DNA from 3 places in the Gardnerella sp. KA00255 genome. Region 1 is predicted to be linked to each of the others. Evidence: riboswitches for the same ligand, from Rfam matches in the RefSeq annotation. Region 1 holds a riboswitch; each other region holds the start of a gene.

Region 1 (6,630 bases):
TCTACTGAGCTTCAGCAAGAAGTTGATAAGTCTAAGGACGGAGATAAAGACAAGCGTGATGACGTGTTCGAGAACACTCCTGCGTTCAAGAACGCGACTGCTAAGGGTGATGAAGCTGCCAAGAATGCTCTTGAAGACTATAACAAGAAGCTTAAGGCTGCTAAGGATCTACTTGATAAGTTTGACCGCGCAACTGGCAAGCCAAAGGCTCTCAAAGCAGGCGAAAAGGCTCCAACTCAGCAGGAGCTTGATAAGGCTCTAAAGGATCTTCAGGATGCCAAGAAGAAGATTACTGACGAGTACAGCACGGTCAAGTATGATTTGCGTCAAGAGGCTGGTAAGGATTCTGATTTCACTAAGTCTCCTGAGTATCAGAATGCTCAAGCTAAGGGTGATGACGCGTCTAAGCAGGCGCTTGACGAGTACAAGAAGGCGCTTGACGAAGCTAATTCTGTGCTTGGTGATCCTAATGCTACGCAGGCTCAAGTTGACGAGGCTTTGAAGAAGCTTAAGGCTGCTAAGGATAAGCTTAGGGATGAGAATGGCACGGATAAGTCTAAGCTTAAGACTGAGGCTGATGATGATGCTAAGTTCCGTAAGTCTTTGTACTTCATTATTGGCAATAAGGATGATATTGAGGCTTACAACACTGCTTTGGCTGAGGCTAAGAGCGTGCTTAAGGATCCTAATGCTACTCAGTCTCAGGTTGATGAGGCTTTGAGGAAGCTTCAGGATGCTAAGTATAAGCTTAATCATCCGTTTGGCGCTGGTAGTGGTAGCGGAATCGGCTATGACACTAATGCTGGTGATGGTTTTGCTGTTGAGACTAGTGATTCTCAGAGTGCTTCGGTTGATAAGTCTGCTTTGCAAGTCGAAGTTAATAACGCTGTAAACACTAACGCTAACACTGCGGAGGCTAGAGCTTATAGAAAGGCTTTGGATGAGGCTAAGCGTGTGCTTGCTGATAAGAATGCTACTCAGGCTCAGGTTGATGAGGCTTTGAAGAAGCTTAAGGCTGCTAAGTCTGCGTTGCTTAATAGTTTGCGTGGTGCTTCTGGTAATGCTGGTGGTCTTGCTAAGACTGGTGCTGAGACTGGATTGTTCGCAAGTATTGCTGCGGCCTTTGCCGGCCTTGGTGTTGCAGGAGTAGCTTCTCGCCGTCGCAAGCATTCCAACGAGTAGTTTCGCGCTTTGACTGAGCCTGAAATTATTGAATTTCAGGCTCAGTCAAAGCGGAAACTCGCTTAAGTTGGAAGTCCAGTGGACTTCCAACGCGAGTTTCGTAAACAAATCCCTCGCGATTATCATCCGATAGTCCGCGAGGGATTTTTGTATGCTTAATGCGATAGATTGCCGTGAGGAGTGGGTGTTGCTTGGTCGAGCAATATAAGAGTGGAGCGATTCTAAATAAATTCCCACATAATCCAATCCTATTGGGAATCAAAACTTAACTAAGAATTCAAACACTAGTAGCACAAGCATAAAAACTATGTACTGTACGAGAGCGTAACGTCTGCGAGACAAGTAACACCCACCCCTCACCTCCACAGCCATATCCTCGCTTGCGTTGAAAGCGCACTGTGCTTTCAACTTTGAGCTTCCCCGATTTTGTTTACTTATGTACCATCTAAGTCCACAAAATCAAGAACACCTCCCCGATTTTGTTTATCGACACGCCCAATAAGTAAACAAAATCAAGAACAGGATGCCAGTGAGGGATAAGGATTGCTTGGTCGAGCAATATAAGAGTGGAGCGATTCTAAATAAATTTCCACATAATCCAATCCTATTGGGAATCAAAACTTAACTAAGAATCAACCACTAGTAGCACAAGCATAAAAACCATGTACATCACGAGAGCGTAACGTCTGTCCTCACGGCTAATTGCCGCTCGGCTGAGCTTGCGTTGAAAGCGCACTGTGCTTTCAACTTTGAGCAAGCTCACGCTCCGAATTGCTTTCGCGCGCTACGCTTTAAGCGCTCAAGCAGGTCGTCGCGCTAGTAATCCTTATCTCTCACCGCCACAGCCATATCCTCGCTTGCGTTGAAAGCGCACTGTTCTTCACATGCCAAATCAGCCGAACGGCTATGCCGTGAGGATCAGTGCTCATGCAGTTCGTCGCGTAACAACAACGCTTAGTTTTGTGATTCGACATACAGAGTAAATTAACAGATTTTCTGTAAAAGTGTTAAAATGCTGAACGGTACTGTGATGAAATTCACATAGTTTCGTTACATCTACCTGCAGCATTCGCATATTGCTAAGTTAGCAATATTACAATGTTCTGCATTTGTAATTCTTGAAGGTCAAGATTTACAGATACGGGAGCTTGTTCTATACAGGCTGAGAGGGCGGAAGCCGACCGTAAACCTGATGCGGGTAATGCCGCCGTAGGGAAGGAGTATTATGCGAAATATTCGTATTATTGGTGCAGGTATTATTGGTTTAGCAACAGCTTGGAGACTTACGGAAGCTGGCGTAAAAGTTAGCATAATCGATCCAGATCCAGTCTCCGGCGCTTCTCACCATGCTGCCGGCATGTTAGCTCCTACCGCAGAAATGCAATATCAGCAAGAAGCGTTGTATCCGCTTATGTTTGAGTCCGCAACCATGTATAAGGAATTGGTTGATTCGGTTGCAAAGTACACCGATAAGCCAACCGGCTACTTAGAGTGCGGCTCTTATGTAATCGGTGGTGACGCTGCAGATAACGAGCACGTAAACGAGTTGCTAAACTTGCAGCATCGTTATGGACGTAGAGCTGAGCATATTTCTGTGAGTAAGCTTCGTGAAATTGAGCCTGCGCTTTCGCCGACGATTGCAGGCGCTGTAAGCGTGCCGGATGATCATCAGATTAATCCTCGTCAGTTTACTGCAGCAATGATTGATGCACTTGAAAAGCGTGGTGTTGTTATTGAGCGTCGCGCAAGCACTCCAGACGATTTGGGTCCAGACACAGTTTTGGCATCTGGCTTGGGTGCTAAGGATATGCTTCCTCAGCTTAAGCTTCGCGCTGTGTGGGGCGATATGATTCGTATGACTATTCCAGAGCCTTTGCGCCCAATTTTGAGCTCTGTGGTTCGTGGATTTGTGCATGACCGCCCAGTTTATTTGGTTCCTCGCGCTAAGGAAACAGGTGAGCTTGTGCTCGGTGCTACTTCTCGTGAAGACGACCGCGATATTCCAAAGGTTGGCGGCGTGCTTGATTTGCTTCGCGATGCCGCAAGCGTGCTTCCTGGAATTCAGGAATGCTCGATTACTGAGGTTACTGCCGGTGGTCGTCCTGGAACTCCAGATGATTTGCCATTCATTGGTATTGATCCTAAGACGCATACCACGATTTCCACCGGTTACTTCCGTCACGGCATTTTGCTCACAGCTTTGGGCTCTTCCTTGACTACAAAGCTTGTGCTTGAGCAAGAGTTGACTGAGAAGGAAAAGGGCTTCTTGGAGAGCTGCAATCCTGCTCGTTTCTAGTGACACTCGCTTCTAGTGACGCAAGTTTTAATAGACGTTAATAAAGGTTGAACTATGCAAATCGTCGTCAATGGTGAAACTACTCAAGTTCAAGATGGGTCGACTGTGGCAGATCTTGTCGCGCATCTTTATGGCCCAGATGCAGGTCCTGGTATAGCTGTTGCCATTGGCGACGATGTACTTTCGCGCGCTCAATGGAAATCAACCATCATCTGCGATGGGGATAAAATCGAAATTCTCAGCGCGGTTCAGGGCGGCTAATCCTAAATAGTAGGCTGATCCTAAATAGTAGGCTGATCCTAAATAAGGACTGATTGCAAATAGGAAGTTGGATTCCAAATAGGCGCCTGATTCCAAATAATTTGAGTATAGTTTCAAAAAATTTATATAAAAGGCTTAAAGGCTTAAAATGTCAGAAAATAATACAGAAAATAATGAAGAAAATGTCGATACTTGGCAGCTTTGCGGTAAGACTTTGCATTCAAGGCTTTTGCTTGGCACTGGTGGCATGACGAGCATTGACATTATGGAAAAGTCACTTGTGGCTTCAGGCGCGGAAGTAGCAACGGTTGCTTTGCGTCGTCACGCAAAAACTGGCGTTGATATTTACGGTATGTTGCAGCGTCATAATATTAACGTTTTGCCAAATACTGCTGGTTGCAAAACTGCGCATGATGCTGTTCTTACGGCAAAAATGGCTCGTGAATCGCTTGGAACTGATTGGATTAAGCTCGAAGTGATTGCAGACGACGATACTTTGCTTCCGGATACTCGCGAAGTTTTGCTTGCTGCTGAAAAGCTTATTGAAGAAGGATTTAGCGTTCTTTGCTACACGAACGACGACCCGATTGTGGCTCGTCGCCTTGTGTCGCTTGGCGTGAAAGCTGTTATGCCTGGTGGTGCTCCAATCGGTACTGGCCTTGGCATTTTGAATCCTCGAAACATTGAGCTGATTGTTCAAGAATGCAAGGAAGCTGGAGTTCCTGTGATTTTGGATGCTGGCGTTGGCACTGCTTCCGATGTTGTTAAAGCTTTCGAAATCGGATGCTCGGGCGTGCTTCTTGCAAGCGCTGTAACTCGCTGCCCAGATCCAGTGAAAATGGGTCGCGCAATGGCTGCTGCTGTTACTGCTGGAAAGCTTGCTCACGATGCTGGCCGTATTCCTAAGCGTGAACATGCGCTCGCTTCTTCGCCTGTTGAAGGTCGCGCTTGGGCTGATTCTGTACTGTAAATTTTGTACTGTAATTTTTCGGCATATTTTTCAGCATGACGATTAATAAAATTTACGACAACCTGCAGGAGCTTGAGGCGGAGCGCACTTGTCGCCACTTGCTCCTGCCGGGCTTTACGCGTGAACATCAGCAGTTACTTCGCGATGCAAAAATCTGCATGGTTGGAGCAGGTGGACTTGGTTCGCCATGCTTGCTTTCGCTTGCTGCGGCAGGAGTTGGCGAAATCACGATTTGTGACGACGACGTTGTTGAGCTTTCTAATTTGCAAAGGCAGACTTTATACACAGTCGATCAGTGCGGCAAATCTAAAGCGCAACTTGCAGCTAAACGCTTGCAGGCGTTATCTCCAGGTTTAAAAATCAATCTTGTAGATAGATTTAATGAAGATAACGCAAAACAGCTTGTAGAAAGTCACGACTTGATAATTGATGGTTGTGATAATTTCGCTACTCGCTTTTTGATTGCGGATGCTGCTTGGAGCGCTGGTACGCCGGAAGTTTACGGCTCGGTGCTTTATTATGAAGGTCAAGTAAGCGTTTTCGTGCCAGGAAAAGGTCCTGGTTTGCGTGATTTGTATGCTTGCCCTCCGCCTAAAGAAAAAGTGCCAAAATCGGCTGTGTTGGGTGCGACTGCAGCTATTGTTGGCGCAATGATGGCAACTGAAGCAATCAAACTCATAACCGGTATTGGCACACCGCTTATTGGCGTTTTAGCTCGTTATAATGCATTGGATAATTCATTGAAACGCTTTAAATTCTCCTTATAAGGCTTATTTTTAGATTTTCTATAAGTTTTATTTTTAGATTATCTAACGAAATAAGCCTTATAAGGCTTATTTCGTTAAGGCTTATTTCGTTATTACGCTTTTAAATAGTTTTGCTGTTTCTTTAGGATTTTCAGCGCACATAAGCCCAGATACAGTGCACACGCCGTCGATTTCAAGATCTCGTATAGGGAATACTGTGCTTTCGTGAATGCCGCCTATAGCAAGAGTTTTTACACCCATTTTATGAGCTACTTTAGCGACTTCATTAACTCCATCTATTCCAAGTGGTGGCACATCGTGTGCTTTAGTATTTGTGGCAAAAGCTGCTCCAATTCCAATCACATCTGGAAGAGGTACATCGTTTTCTTTGCACTCTTTATAAGCTTTTTCCATTAAATCAGGTCTAGCGCAAGATAATCCAATCATCCATTCTGCAGGCATACGTTTGCGTGCTTCAACGAATGGTGTATCTTTTTGGCCAATGTGCAAGTTAAATCCGAGCTTAGATGCAACTTCAATATGATCGTCGATAAAAATAGGTACATCCGCGTGTGAAGCTTTTATTAAAGCGTTTCTAAGACTTGTAGCTTTCTTGGCGATAGTTTCATCATCTGAATATTTATCGCGCAATTGTACTACAGTTACGCCGCCTTCTATGCTGCTAACAGCAACATCTTCTTCAGAGCGTTCTCCCATGCGCGGATCTGTAACTAAGTATAAAGTCCAATCAGTTGGCTCAATGCTGAACTCTATGTTGGTAAGCTCAAACATATCATTCACGCTTAAAGTAGACAAAGCATCAATCCAAAGTGAGCGGAATGTTCCTGGAGCTATTGTTTGACGTGCGGCCCATGTTCCAGCTGCGGAAGCGTGTACGTGTGCGGCTACTGTTGCTGCAAATGGTCGTTCCGGATTTGCCCCAACGTATGCCGCAACAAGTGCTCCAAGAGTACAACCTGTTCCAACAACCTTAGTCATAACTTTATGACCGCCTGTAATGCGAGCTAAGCATCCATGGCCATAAACTGCATCTTTTTCTCCAGAAATAGAAATGATTGAGCCATATTTTTTAGCTAATTCGTGAGCGGCTTCTATGGCATCGTTAACTGGATCGTGCGCGTCAACGCCTTTCATGTCACTTTTTTGACCTGAAA
Region 2 (7,733 bases), 290 kb from region 1:
ATAAATCCGACTTGCTTGCGCTTGTCGGATTTGTCGTAAGTTTTACAATATTTACTGATATTTTTTGAATTTATTATCATTTGTTCAAAGAATATTCATATTTTTTATGTTATTCAACAATTTAGTTATCGGATTTTGTTGAAACATGTAGGATAGTGTTAAACGGGAGGTGATGTACGATGGGCGAATCGCAAGAAGAAATAAAGGGTGCTAATAAATTAGGTTGCGAAATTAGTAATGAACCTAATAACCCATTGTGCCCAATTTTACGAATGTGCCAATGGCATCATCCCGGTGAAAATATGGATATACTTCATCGTGCTTATAAGAGAGCAGTGAAGCAGCATACGGGTCAGCGTCGCAAATCAGGAGAGCCATATATTATTCACCCTCTTGCAGTGGCGCAAATTCTTGCAGATCTTGGCATGGGACCAGTAGTTGTTGCAGCAGGATTATTGCATGACACGGTTGAAGATACAGACTATACGCTAGAAGAGTGTAGGGCTGATTTTGGAGATACGGTAGCAGGTTTAGTTGATGGTGTTACCAAAATCTCGAATATGGAATATGGCGATAACGCTCAAGCTGAAACCATACGAAAAATGGTTGTAGCAATGAGCAGGGATGTGCGAGTTTTAGTTGTAAAGCTTGCAGACCGATTGCATAATGCTCGTACATGGAGGTACGTTAAAGCATCAAGCTCGCATAAAAAAGCTCGTGAAACTCTAGATGTTTATGCTCCTCTTGCAAATAGACTTGGTATGAACGCGATTAAAACAGAGCTTGAAGAATTAAGTTTTAAGGTTTTATATCCAAAAATTTACAATGAAATCGTTGTTTTAGTTGCTCGTAGGGCTGGTCAGCGTGAAGTTTATTTACGCCAGATTCTTGAAGAAATCAACGAAGATTTAGCTGAGCAGCATGTTAAAGCTTCTGTTAAAGGCCGTCCAAAAGATTATTTCTCGATTTATCAAAAGATGATTGTTCGAGGACATGATTTTGAAAATATATATGATCTTGTGGGCGTACGAATAATTGTTGATTCAATTCGAGATTGTTATGCTGCATTAGGTGCCGTGCATGCGCGCTGGAGCCCTGTTCCTGGGCGTTTTAAGGACTATATAGCAACGCCTAAGCTAAACATGTATCAAAGTTTGCATACTACTGTTGTAGGGCCTGGCGGAAAGCCTGTTGAAATTCAGATTCGTACATGGGATATGCACAGGCGTGCTGAATTTGGTATTGCTGCACACTGGAAGTATAAAGCTAATGGTCAGGCTGGTCGCGCTTTAAGTAAGCCAGACAATGATGATTTAAAGCGTGAAAAGGAAGATCGTAAAGAACTTAGCGAAGCAGATAATCTTAAGTGGATTCAGCAGCTTGCCGATTGGACTAGTGAAACACCTGATTCGGATGAGTTTTTAGGATCTTTAAAACAAGATTTAGGAGCATCAGAAGTATACGTCTTTACTCCTAAGGGGAGTATTGTTGCTCTTCCTCAAGACGCAACTCCAGTAGATTTTGCTTATTCTGTGCACACTGAAGTTGGTCATCGCATGATGGGCGCTCGCGTTAACGGCCGTCTTGTGCCTCTTGATACTAAGCTTGTTAATGGAGATACTGTTGAAGTCTTGACATCAAAGTCAGATACTGCTGGCCCATCTAGAGATTGGCTTAGCTTCGTAAAGTCTCCTCGTGCTCGTAATAAGATTCGTCAGTGGTTCAGCAAGGAACGTCGTTCTGAGGCCATTGAAGAGGGCAAGGATGAGCTAACTCGTGCTATGCGTAAGCGTAACTTGCCTATCTCTACTTTGATGACTCCGCAGGCTTTAATTGGCGTCGCAGATGAGTTGAATATTGCACCTAATGTTGAATCTGTTTATGCAGCTATTGGCGAAGGTCAAGTTTCAACACAGAATGTTATTTCTAGACTTGTTAAAGATGCTGGTGCAGATGAGGTTGATGAAGAGGTTGAGCAGGAAGCTTTGCCTTTAAGAAGACCTGAGCGAGCGCGTAAAACTAATGGCGCTCTTGGTGTATCAGTTAAAGGCGTTGGTGACGTTTGGGTTAAGCTTGCGCGTTGCTGTATGCCTGTTCCTGGAGACAATATAGTTGGTTTCATTACGCGTAATCAAGGCGTTTCTGTTCATAGAACTGATTGCCAGAATATGATTGGTTTGCAAAAAACTCAGTCTGAGCGTGTAATTCCTGTGCAATGGACAAGCGATAAAGGTTTGTTCATGGTTAAAGTTCAGGTTGAAGCTTTGGATCGTCAGCATCTTCTTTCAGATGTTACTAAAGTGCTTTCTGATCACGGAGTAAATATTATTTCCGGATCTATTGCTACTGGAGACGATAGAGTTGCTACAAGCCAATTTGCTTTTGAAATGGCAGATCCTCAGCATCTGAATACTTTGCTTGCCGCTATTCGCAAGATTGAAGGTGTTTTTGATGTTTACAGGATTACGGGCGCTAAAGATAGTGCTGAGCCAAGACTTAGAAAAATGGAACGCGATTAATTTAACGTTTACTTTTAACGTTTACTTTTAACGGTTACTTTTTTTAACGTTTATTTTTTGACATTTACTTTTAACGTTTACTTTAAAATTATTTAATAAAAAGCGAGTCTTTAGCATTTAATACTAAAGACTCGCTTTGAAATATCAGTAACTTTACTTCTCAGTATCAAAGACTTTAGTTAGGCATATTCTCAACGCAAATATACCTAACTAACATTTTTAAATATCAGATGCTTTGATACAGTGAAGATCCAGCTTCCTGAAACTTCTTACTCATTTCTTTCATGCCGTCTGCAATTGCTTGGCTACGGGCTTCTTCGACGAGCTGCTCTTGCTGAGCTGCTCCTCCGAAACGCTTACGAATATTCTGCGAAATAGCCATAGAGCAGAATTTTGGTCCGCACATGGAACAGAAGTGAGCCATTTTTGCTGGCTCTGCCGGAAGCGTTTCATCATGGAAAGCGATAGCGGTATCAGGATCGTAACTTAAATTAAACTGATCCAACCAGCGGAACTCAAAACGAGCCTTACTGATTGCGTTATCGCGATCCATAGCATGCGGATGATGCTTTGCAAGATCAGCCGCATGACAGGCAATCTTATATGCAATTACGCCTTGCTTAACGTCATCTTTATTTGGTAAGCCTAAGTGCTCCTTAGGAGTCACATAGCAAAGCATAGCTGTTCCGTAACGTGCGATTTCCACGCCGCCTATTGCTGAAGTAATGTGATCGTATCCTGGAGCTGTATCGGTTGTCAAAGGTCCAAGAGTATAGAATGGAGCATTTTGGCAAATTGCTTTCTCCATCTCGATATTCATACGGACAGTGTCGAATGGTACGTGTCCTGGGCCTTCAATCATCACCTGAACATCATGCTGCCATGCAATCTTGGTTAGCTCTCCAAGAGTCATCAATTCTGAAAGCTGAGCTGCATCGTTAGCATCAGCCAAGCTTCCTGGACGCAAGCCGTCACCCAAAGAGAACGCAACATCGTACTTGGCGAAAATCTCGCATAATTCTTCGAAGTGAGTGTATAAGAAGCTTTCCTGATGGTGTTGCAAGCACCATTCAGCCATAATGGAACCGCCTCGAGAAACAATACCAGTTACGCGATTTGCAGTAAGAGGCACGTAACGAAGAAGTACACCTGCGTGAATAGTCATGTAATCAACGCCCTGCTCGCACTGCTCAATAACAGTGTCGCGGAACAATTCCCAGCTGAGCTTAGAAGCGTCATCCTCAACCTTTTCCAAAGCTTGATACATTGGCACAGTGCCAATTGGAACAGGGGAGTTACGCAAAATCCATTCGCGAGTCGTGTGAATATCGTTACCGGTGGAAAGATCCATAACGGTATCCGCGCCCCACTTAGTAGCCCAGGTAAGCTTTTCTACTTCTTCGTCAATAGAAGATGTGACAGCAGAATTACCCATGTTCGCGTTGAGCTTAGTTAAGAAGCGAGAACCAATAATCATAGGTTCTGCTTCAGGGTGGTTGATATTGCAAGGAATTACTGCACGTCCAGCAGCAAGTTCAGAGCGAACAAGTTCTACATCGCAGTTTTCACGAGTAGCAACATATTGCATTTCTGGAGTGATAATTCCATGACGCGCGTACCACATTTGAGTAATAGGATGATCCACAGCCTTCATTGGCTTATGCATGCGTCCACGCCATTCTTTTGAAGCTTTACCACGCTTAATAGCACGTTTTCCATCATCCTGAAGATTACGTCTACGACCTTCGTATTCTTCTACGTCTCCACGATCCAAAATCCAATCAAGGCGAAGAGGAGCCAAGCCTTCCTTCGGATCGCACTTAGGTCCTTCTGTGTTGTAATCCTTAAATGGTGGGTTAGGACCAACGCCTGGAGTATCAGAAAGCTTAATTTCTGTATAAGGAACTTCCAAATCGTAAGAACCATACTTATATTCAAAATGAACTGGCGTAGTCTTACGAATATGAGCTTTGTCTCGTTGAGTGCATCCACGAGCAGCTATATCAACTCTTTGCTGTTTTGCTAATTTTGCAGCGTCTTTTGCTTCTTTAGCATTAATAAATGTTGGCTTCTTTTCTTGAGGCTTTTCAGAGTTCTCAGCATTTTCTGGAACGATTACACGCTTGGCATAACCGTGCTTTTCTTCTCCTCGAACAGCTTTCCAGCGCTCAATAAATTCGCTCATAGTTGATTCTGGTGTTTGCGAAGAATACAATGCTTCAGCTACGAACCATCCAGCAGCATTAGTGCGTGCAATCATATCTACATCATCAAGTTGAATTCTTCCGCCAACAAGAACAGGGAAATCACTTGCTTTACAAATAGTATTGATTTTTTCTTCATCAAGCGTTGTATGATTTGCTTCCAACTCGTAAGATGCAGTAGAGTTTTCGCATCCTTCTTCTGGATTATGCATTGCTGTTACGCAAATATAATCAATGCATCCATCTGGAAGTTCGTTAATAACTTTTACAAGGCTTTCTGTTTCTAATGACAAACCTATAACGGCATCTTCGCCTAACAAAGCACGAGCTTCTCTAGGTTCCATATCTCCTTGTGAAAGATGAATACCATCAACTTTAATGCCTTGATTTCTTGCTTGCCATGCTACGTCCACGCGTTCATCAATAACAAAAGTGACCGAGTCGCATTTGTTATTATCTTCGATTATTTGCGCGATATCACGAGCAACAGTTGTGAGTTCCTGGGCATTATCATTATTAGCATGAAGACGTATGAATGTTGCTCCAGCGCGTAAAGCGTCATCAACTACATCAGTGATAGGACGATTACAAGTTTTTGCATCTGCAATAAAGCAGGCGCTGAGGTTAAATTGATTACGCATAGACGCGTATGGATAATTCGAAGTCATACCTAAGTCGTTGCTCCCTACGTTGTATTAACTAACAGGTTCGAAGGGTTAAGTTTTATAAAAACTTATCTCAGCAATCTTCTTGAGAAAGCACCCCTGCAAAAATGTTGTGACTTCTATATTTTACACGAGTACGTGCATTTAATAAGCAAAAGGTATGTTGCGATAAAAGATTGCAATTAAAATAAAACTGTCTGAACGATTATTTCGCGCAGACAGTTTTATTAGTTTTAATATATTTGTATTTTTCAGCGTTCGTGATGATTAATTGAACGAGAAATAAAATCTCCCAAGCTTTGCACAATTTGTACGAGAATGATGCAAAGAATAACAGCTACTGTCATCACATCGTATTGATAACGCTGGTATCCGTATCGTATTGCAATATCTCCTAGTCCGCCTGCGCCAACTGTTCCAGCCATTGCAGAGAATCCAAAAAGCGTAATAAATGTAAGTGCAGCTCCGCGAATTAGCGAAGGTAAAGATTCCCATAATAATACTTTGCAAACAATTTGTAATTTGCTTGCGCCAAAGCTTTGTGCTGCTTCAATTAAGCTTCCGTCAACTTCAGCTAAAGATTGTTCAACAACTCTAGCAACGAATGGTGCAGCTGTAATTACCAGAGGAACAATAGCTCCAGGAACTCCAAGAGATGTTCCAACTATAAGACGAGTGAAAGGAATTATTGCAACTAGCAAAATAATAAAAGGCACTGAACGTACGATATTAACAATCCAGCCGAGAACTGTGTTAATTGGCGCGTTAGGACAAATACCTTTTTTGTTTGACGTAATTAGAAGTACGCCAATAGGAAGACCAATAATATACGCAAAAAGTGTTGCAACTGATGTCATTACAAGTGTGTCTTGCACGCCTTCAATAAGTAAGTCGCCGTAGTCATTAATAAATTGTGTAGCAGCTTCTAACATTGTTATTTCACCTCATTGTTAAGCGCGTTTTTAGGTGTGTTTGTTGCCTCATTTGTTGACGCGTTTGCAGACTTGTTTGTAGGTTTTGCTCGATGATTTTCCTGCTTTTCATCCGCAATAAGCGTGCGCAAAATATCGCTTTGTGGATTTGCAAAAAGCGTATCCGTGTCACCCAGTTCCACAATGCGCCCGCCATCAATCATTGCAACTCGATCGCAAATATTACGAGCTACAGCTAACGAATGCGTAATAATAACAAGCGTTACGTTAAGCTCACGGTTAATTTTGCTCAATAAGTTTAGAATCTGTGCAGTAGTTGTTGAATCAAGCGCGCTTGTTGCTTCGTCACAAAGCATTATTGAAGGATTATTAGCTAGCGCTCGCGCAATTGCCACGCGCTGCTGCTGTCCGCCTGAAAGTTGGCTAGGGTAGCGATTTGCAAAATCTTTTAAGCCTACTAAGTCAAGCAAATAGTTTGCGCGTTCTTCTCGTTTCGTTTTTGGAGTGTGGTTCAACTCTAATGGGAACGTTACGTTTCTTAATACTGTGCGCTGCTGGAAAAGGCTAAAATTCTGGAAAATCATGCCAATATTTGTGCGAACTTTTGCAAGTTCTTTATCTTTTACTTCTGTAATATCATTCCCGTCAATGATGATTTTTCCAGAGGTTGGTCGCTCAAGCAGATTCATGCAACGAACTAGCGAAGACTTTCCAGCACCAGAGGAACCAAGAATTCCGAATACTTCTCCCGATTCAATAGTGAGATTAATATCATGTAATGCTTCATTCGTTTCGCTACCTTTGCCGTAGCTTTTGTGAAGATGTTCAATCTGAATCATGCTTTTCCTTAACAGATTATTGTTCTCGGCGTGAAATATACCAGCGTTTCATATTACGTTACGCACAAGTTATTATCCAGCATCGTATTTATTTAACTGTATTTATTTAACTATATTTATTTATTAGTTAACACTATGACTAGCGCGCGCATTACGTATATTACACTCTTATAAAAATAATGCCGCAAGCGTACATGGATAATACACATTGCGGCATTATATGGCTACATTGTGAGTATTTTTTAGAAAACAGGAAGTACGGCACCCTTATAAGTTTTAGTAATATAATCGCGCACTTCGCTTGTCTTCAAAGCTTTAAGCAAGGCCTTGATTTTTTTAAACTTTTCAGAACCCTTCTTTACAACAATAATGTTTTCGTAAGTTTTAGCTGCAACGCCTCCAACTTTTTCTGAAGCAAGCGGGTCTTTAATTGGATTGAAACCAGCCTGAATAGCGTAGTTGCCGTTCATAGCAGCAAGGTCTACGTCCTTAATAGCAGTAGGAACTGTTGCTGCTTCAAGCTCTTTAAACTTCAAATTCTTAGGATTTTCAGTAATGTCTTTTGTAGTAGCGT
Region 3 (7,733 bases), 780 kb from region 1:
AATTACTAGCAAGTTCAATATAATGCTCGCGCATAGAATCAGCTATATGTTTAACAGCTTTCAGATAATCTTCCTCACTAATTTCGCCATTTCTAACAATAATCTGAGGATAATTTTCTTCTAAATAACTCGTATCAAGGCTTTTATCTTTACACGCCCAGCAAGCAGTGTTGTGTATTAAAGTACCAAAATTCGTACTCGTATTTGATTTCTGCGGACCGCTAAATTCGTTTTCTAATAGCGCACACACAGGGCAATTCCATAAAGCATCAACTTTAGAAGGCGAAAGACGAATAATATTAGCTTTACTTTCGGCAGAATCCTTGCTTTTGGTAGAATCTTTACTTTTAGCAGAATCTTTACTTTTAGCAGAATCCGCACTTTTATCTACGAAATCCCAAGTTTCAAAATCTGCAGCATGAATATCGTGCTCACTTAATAACTTCAGAGCACAAACAGCATCCGCGATTTTCCCCTTATCATTATTTTTAATCGCATTCATTAATTTCGCGCGCGCAAAGCATACCAAAGCTCTCGCATCTGTATCGATAGCAGCCAGCTCATGATCTATAGGCGTATAAATAGCAGAACCATCCTCTTCTCTTAAAAATTGAGCAGGCATATATCTAAACAGAAAATCAGACGGAACTAAATCATCACTTCTAACAGCACTGATATATAACTGTTTAATCGCTCGAGTACAAGCCACAAAGAAACTACGTTGTTCATTAGTATAAACAGCTATTTTATCGTTCACAGACATGCCCAAACTATTTTTCATAGATAAAGGCTGATTAAGCATGCCAACAATACGCTTATTAAGAGTCATATCTACTAAAGATTCAGATCCAAACATTGTGTTACGCAAATCAACATTTGGCCAAATCCTCTGCTGCACTGCTGGAATCCACACTAAAGGCCAGCGATTCCCAGCAGCTCCTGCAGGAGTAGCAAGTGTTACAGCATCCGGCAAAGGCGCCACTCTAGCAAGAGAATCAGCCTCAATTTCCATTCCTCGCACTTGTTCAATAAAAAGATTGATAGCACCTGTAAAATCGCCCGTCATAGGTCTATACGAAACAGCAGAAGACTTTTTTTGTTCAGACATATTAAAAGTTTTTACATACGCAAATAATCTCATAGCAATATCTAATCGCTCATTAGCAATTCTGCCAGAATCATTGTGATGCAAAGACATAATCTGCCATTTTTCTGCTACATTACAGATATTCCAAGCTTCACCAAGCACATACTTAGGCTCTGACATTTCAGAATTATTCTTAATGCTTTCAGCCAACTTATTTATCATGCGGCAAGCGCGAACAAGCGCAATAACATTCTTGCTAGAAGGACACATATCGTGCAATAAACTCAATAACGAAAGCGAAGTAATTTCACGATAAGCGCGCTTATTTATGCAATATTTGTTATTTGTTTTGTTATCTGCTTCAAGCTCTGTTTTGTCATTCGCTTCAAGCTTCGCATTCCTATCCTTAGACGTGTTTAAGCTTTCGCAAAGCTCACATAAAAGTAACCAATAGCACGCATCTAAATTACAATTAGAATATTTAGAATCATCTTTTAGATTATTCCCAATAGGATTTTCTTCAATAAGACTGTTATCAATCGTGTAATTTTCAAAATTCGAAGTATTTATATCGCTTTTTTCTTGCGTCTTAGCGAAAGAATGCATTTTATCGCAAAGCTTTTGCCATTGATCAACTATTACTCGCAAAGGAGAGGAATCATACTCACTATTATCCCCATGATTCACGTTTACAACTGCTTGAAGAGAAGAAATAGAACGCATTAAAATCTCAACACTATTAATATTCATAGGTGTTTCACGAATATAATTAGACTCAGAAATTTCTACGCTATCAGAATCTGAATTCGAATACTTTGAATTCGAACTACCTGAACTATTCGAACTATCTGAACTATTAGAATTCCCCAAACTATCTGAATTCGAATACAAATCGCGATTATCGCTTTGCACAAGAGGACTATTCATAATAGATACAAAACGAGAACGCACATAAGAAGCTACTTCGCGCATAGTCAGAGTGCCAACAGAGATATCATGCGAAATATCGTCTAAACCTCGAAGGCTTAATTGCGCTAATTCAATCATTGCAAAAAGGCCTTGTACAAAAGGCTCATCGCGAAGAGTTTTCTTAACAGACGAATACCTAACAGGCACGCCATCTCTAGATAATTTTTCACCAAAAGCTCTAACCGTTGCATTATCGTGAGCAATAATCGCAATATCACTCCACTTACAATTAGAATCCAAATGAGCGCGCTTTATTTGCCAAATAATAGTATCTAATTCTTCTCTAGCAGAACGGTACACAGCTCCATAAGCATTAGCGGCGACTTCACCTTTGTGCACATGATTTTCGTTCGCATAACTTTCGTGCGCTGTATACTTCCACAAACGCTTAGATAAAGGCATATCAGTCGATATAAGAGAAGCTATAGAATTATCAATATTTCGCGATAATTCTTGAAGAGATATTGGATTATTGCGAATTTGATTAGAAACAAAAGTTGAATTATCTAAATCTGTATTATCTAAATCTGAATTCGGATAATCTGAAGAATCGCAATCGTCAGAAGACGAGTCACAATCAGCAGAATCATAAGCGTCAGAAGACGAATCACAATCGCAAACATCTTCAATAGAAACAGCAGCAGCGCGCATAAAACCATGACGTGCAGCTTCAATCACATAATCCGGATAAGCTCCTCTAAATGATTGCACTGATTCATCTGGATTAGCAGTTAAAACTATGCGAACACCAACTTCAGATAGAGAATTCAGAAAATCTAAGCCGCCTAAAGTAACATCCTGAAAATCGTCAACAACAAGCATAACTGGAATATTCGCTAAACCATCTTGCAAATCTGCCAATTCTTTAACAGCTTTAGACGCAGCAATCATCAAACCAGAAGAATCATAACGAGCCGAATTATTATAATCCTTGCGAAGTCTATCTTGATATTCCTTGCGCAAACGAAAAGCTAAACTCCACTGAGTGCGCAATCTTTCGATATAATCCGCGCTATATAAACTCGCATAATCTTTAGTTAAATCTTCTAAAACACGAGATTCATCATCACTAGAAACTATTGATAACTCATCCAAACGAGCAATCATATCTCGTAATTCATGCACAAAAGCAGAGTTAATTAAAGACTGATCCTGATTATTTTCATTATCTAAACGAGTATTTGAAGCATTATTAGAATCTTTATTAAAATTCTTAGAAAAATCTTTAGAATCTCTAGAATCTTCATCTCTAGCATCTCTAGCATCTTTAGAAAGACTGTCTGAATTTACAACAACGCAATTCCACTGATAGTTATTAAAATATTGCGCAAAAAGTTTGCAAGTTTCGCAACTTCCATTATCTCCCCTAACAACTTCCAACATATGCGTATGAATCACACTGCGCAATAGAGAATCCTGCTCCGCTCCATTAAGTAAACGCGGCTTTTGCGTATGCTTCAAATTAGATAAAGCAGAAATAATGCGAAAAGCTAAAGCAGACAAAGTTCCAACAGGCCTTGATTGCAAAGACGCACCCAATTTATTAATTATTTCATTTGAATAGCGAGCTGCAGAATTACGATTTTGCACAACAACAGTTACAGGGCCATAAGCACGATTTTGAGAAAAATCTTTATAATATGACATGCCATCAAGAGCAGCTTTAATAGCAAATCGCGTTTTACCCGTATTTGGAGCACCAAAAACAAGAAGCGTATTAGTCGGTTTTTCGTAAGTCTGCACTGAAGAATTATCCGGAGTAGATGAATCTGAAAAGCTATGCGAGCGCAAAGTACCATCAAATAATGCTTGCAAGTAATTCATATACCACTCCTTTGTTTAAGACTATTGATTATTATACGATTCACTACACTTAAGTACCCTTAAGTACCCTTCGCTACTCTTAAGTACCCTTAACTACTCTTCATTACTCTTCATTACTCTTCATTACTCTTAACTACTCTAAAGCGCCAAAAATAGCCAAAAACTAATGAATCACCAAGCAAACAACCCTAAACTACCCTTAACTACCCTTAACTACCCTTCCTACTCTAAAGTACTCTCTCTTAATCACTCTTCAGCACCCTTAACATCACAATTCAAAACTCAAAATATTTAGCTTAATAAAGCTTAATTGCATACTTCATACAAAAAAACACAATCCTTTTTTGAAGAATCATATACTGTGTAAAAATATTTTTTTATAGTTAAATCATTATTGTTGGTGATTTAAACTCACTTAACAAATACAAATCATGCTCGAACTAATGCGAAAATAAGAGATATGGAAAGAATATGTCTGAAAATTTACAAAACGTTGAGGAAAATACTTCAAACACGCAGCAAAACACGCAAACTCTTACAACCCACGACTACACTGTTCGCACAGTCATACGCATAATCGCTATTGTCGCTTCAATTTACGGAATGGCAGCCTCATGGGAAGGCTGGCTATCACTTTCATACTTCACAAATCTTTCTAATCTTATGATTTGCGTAGCTCTTGCAGGCTCACTAATTTGGGATACGCTAAACGTAATCAATCGAAACAAAGAAAATTCTAATTGGATTGATACAAAAACTAACGCTTGGTATATTTTCAAATTCATGATGACAATTTCTATTGCCGTCACATTCACACTCTACTTATGCTTCCTCGCTCCAACGAACAAACTAGGATTCATCGGAGCATACATGAATAACGGAGCAAGCAGCCTTTGCGTTCATTTCATAACGCCGCTTTTAGCTATAGCTGACTTCGTTCTTTACGATTACTTGTTTAAATCAAAGCGTTCACACATACTTTTCGCAACAGTTCCACCATTGGCATACGTGGCATTTTCAGTATTATTAAGCGAATTCGCAAACGTAAGATGGGGAGAACATGCCATGAAAGCTCCTTATAATTTCTTAAATTATGGAGCTAAAGCAGGATGGTTTGGATTTGCACCAGATACTTTTAACGCAACAACTCTTGGCGTGGGAGTCGCGTACTTACTCGTTATTTTCACGCTTATCTTTATTGGAGTAGGACAATTATTCCTAACGCTTAAAGATATTCGCGCGCGCAAAATGGCGTAACGCGTATAGCGAGAAAAGTGACGCTATATGTGGCTAGTATAGCTGGAAAAGTGACGAACAAAATAGCGTTATATATAGCGTAATAAATAAAATCCGAATAACGTCATAACGCGCATATATAGTCAAATATGGGTTCGGGGTGCGCAAAAGCGCTGAGATTATACCCGTTGAACCTGATCTAGTTAGTACTAGCGAAGGGAAAATCATGACTACTATGTCGTGCCATCAAAATAGTGAATTCTCAAACAATGCTCGTCGCAAGCAATTCGTTCAAGACGTGCGCGAATGTATTGAAACTTTGCGAGCAAAGAATCCTCTAACACACTGTGTAACAAATAATGTTGTTCAAGAAATAACAGCAAATGTTCTTCTTGCAGCAGGAGCATCTCCAGCAATGGTTATAGACGCCAACGAAGCTGAAGTATTTGCTCAAATCGCTTCTGGAGTATTAATAAATCTTGGAACATACAGACCAGTAGACAAAGAATCTATGGATGCTGCAATACGCGGAGCTGTAAAAGCGCATACACCGTGGGTTCTTGACCCTGTTGCAGTTGGCGGATTACCACCTCGCACCGAATACGCGCGAGAAATTGTTAAAAATCAACCTGCTGTAATCCGTGCAAACGCTTCAGAAATCTTAGGTTTAGCTGGAGAAGAAAGCGGAGGCAAAGGCGTAGACGCTGGAGACTCGGTTGATTCGGCAGTTGCAGCAGCTAAGAAGCTAGTTAAACTTTATGGATCCGTAGTAGCTATTTCTGGCGAAAAAGACGCTATTTATGGCCACGGATGCTCAGCTCGCGTTTCAGGCGGAAACGAGATAATGACAAAAGTAGTCGGCACTGGCTGCTCTCTTGGTGCATTAGTAGCAGCATACGTTGGAGCAAATCGAAATAAGCCTTTTGCTGCAACAGTTGCCGCACACGTACATGCTGCCGCAGCAGGAACCTGGGCAGCACAACGTTCAACTTCACCAGGATCATTTAGAACATTATGGATGGATGCGCTTATGGATTTAAGCGCAGACGAAATGATACAACTAACAAATATTGAATTCGAACTCGACCCCGTTGACTGGTCTTTATATTTCATAACAGACCCAAAGATGAGCGATAGAGCTGAAGAAGATATTGCAGTTGATTGCGTTAAAGGCGGTGCGAGCGTAGTCCAATTGCGCGATAAGTATGCAGATAGCGAAACTTTTAATAATAAAGCTCAAAGTTTACGTGAAAAAATGCTTGCTAACGGTTGCGGAGACGTACCTATTTTCGTTAATGATCGTTTAGAATGCGCTAAAAACTTAGGATTCAACTTACATGTTGGACAAACAGATACTCCTTATATTGAAGCGCGTAAATCTATTCCTGCAGAATGGATGGTTGGACTTTCTATAGAAAACTTAGACCAGTTAAATTACGTTTATGAAGAATGCGCTAAAGAAAATGTAGCATTGCCTGATGTTATTGGAATAGGTCCAATTTGGCCTACTGCCACTAAACCAGACGCTGCTCCTGCTTTAGGCATTGAAGGTCTAGAAAAGATTGCCAAACAAGCTAAAGAATTCGGCATTAGCGCGCTCGGAATCGGCGGCGTTAACGAAAGCACTGTGTTCCCTATTAAAAATACTTCCGTAAATGGCTTATGCGTGGTATCTGCTCTTATGCTCGCAGAAAACCCTTGCGAAGAAGCACATAAATTACGCGATACTATCACGAAAGAATAAAATTAATGAATAATGAATCTGTCCAGATAGACACTCAGTCAAGTCAATCAGCCCAAACTCAATCGGTTAATCAAGTGTACGAAGCGAATCTAAGGCCATCTTCCCTACCTTCTTTAGAAGAGCCGATTATTCCGCGAGTGCTAAGCATTGCAGGCACTGATCCAACAGGCGGAGCTGGAATTCAAGCTGATTTGAAATCAATCATGGCATCTCACGGATATGCAATGTGCATAACAACGAATTTAGTTGCTCAAAACACTTGCGGCGTGCGCGAAGTTTACACTCCACCAACTGAGTTTTTGCAAGCGCAACTCGAAGCAGTATTTGACGACGTAACTATTGACGCTGTGAAAATCGGCATGCTTGGAGACGAATCATATATAAGACTAGTTCAAAACTGGCTTAAAAATCATCCAGTTCCTGTTATTGTGCTAGATCCTGTTATGGTAGCAACTTCAGGAGATAGATTGCTTGAAAAATCTGCAGAAAACGCAATGCGCGAATTTGCAGCTTGTGCGGATGTTATTACGCCAAACGTGCCTGAACTCGCAGTATTATGCGATAAACAGCCTGCATCTAATTTCGAAGAAGCTTATGCACAAGCAAGCGAATGGGCTGCAAAAAACAATACGATTGTTATTGTTAAAGGCGGTCATTTAACAGACAAAGATGCCGGAAATACTGTTGTATTCCCAGACGGACACAAAACACACGTTCCTTGCCCTAGAGTTGACACAACAACAACGCATGGAACCGGCTGCTCGCTATCGTCTTCGCTCGCAACACGCATAGGATTAGCGTTACGCGAAGGAAAGAATCTACAAGATTACAATACTGTAGCTAACGCTTTAGCATGGTCATCAAGATGGCTGA

What was found. Region 1 has a riboswitch for thiamine pyrophosphate ahead of thiO (glycine oxidase ThiO). Riboswitches for the same ligand answer to the same signal wherever they lie in the genome.
Region 2: linked by a shared signal. The riboswitch ahead of thiC (phosphomethylpyrimidine synthase ThiC) and the one ahead of thiO (glycine oxidase ThiO) in region 1 are both predicted to bind thiamine pyrophosphate.
Region 3: linked by a shared signal. The riboswitch ahead of thiM (hydroxyethylthiazole kinase) and the one ahead of thiO (glycine oxidase ThiO) in region 1 are both predicted to bind thiamine pyrophosphate.

What each region holds. Positions count from the first base shown of each region.
Region 1 is NZ_CP058374.1:42-6,671, forward strand. Features, by position in the region: TPP riboswitch at 2,313-2,415, shown strand; gene thiO (glycine oxidase ThiO) at 2,408-3,478, shown strand; gene thiS (sulfur carrier protein ThiS) at 3,533-3,739, shown strand; gene HXT51_RS00020 (thiazole synthase) at 3,888-4,709, shown strand; gene HXT51_RS00025 (HesA/MoeB/ThiF family protein) at 4,745-5,476, shown strand; gene thiM (hydroxyethylthiazole kinase) at 5,558-6,630, opposite strand, start outside.
Region 2 is NZ_CP058374.1:291,326-299,058, reverse strand. Features, by position in the region: gene HXT51_RS01195 (RelA/SpoT family protein) at 180-2,519, shown strand; gene thiC (phosphomethylpyrimidine synthase ThiC) at 2,746-5,391, opposite strand; TPP riboswitch at 5,389-5,499, opposite strand; gene HXT51_RS01185 (methionine ABC transporter permease) at 5,640-6,320, opposite strand; gene HXT51_RS01180 (methionine ABC transporter ATP-binding protein) at 6,323-7,159, opposite strand; gene HXT51_RS01175 (MetQ/NlpA family ABC transporter substrate-binding protein) at 7,402-7,733, opposite strand, start outside.
Region 3 is NZ_CP058374.1:780,201-787,933, forward strand. Features, by position in the region: gene HXT51_RS03100 (UvrD-helicase domain-containing protein) at 1-3,880, opposite strand, end outside; gene HXT51_RS03105 (hypothetical protein) at 4,352-5,137, shown strand; TPP riboswitch at 5,263-5,354, shown strand; gene thiM (hydroxyethylthiazole kinase) at 5,343-6,860, shown strand; gene HXT51_RS03115 (bifunctional hydroxymethylpyrimidine kinase/phosphomethylpyrimidine kinase) at 6,887-7,733, shown strand, end outside.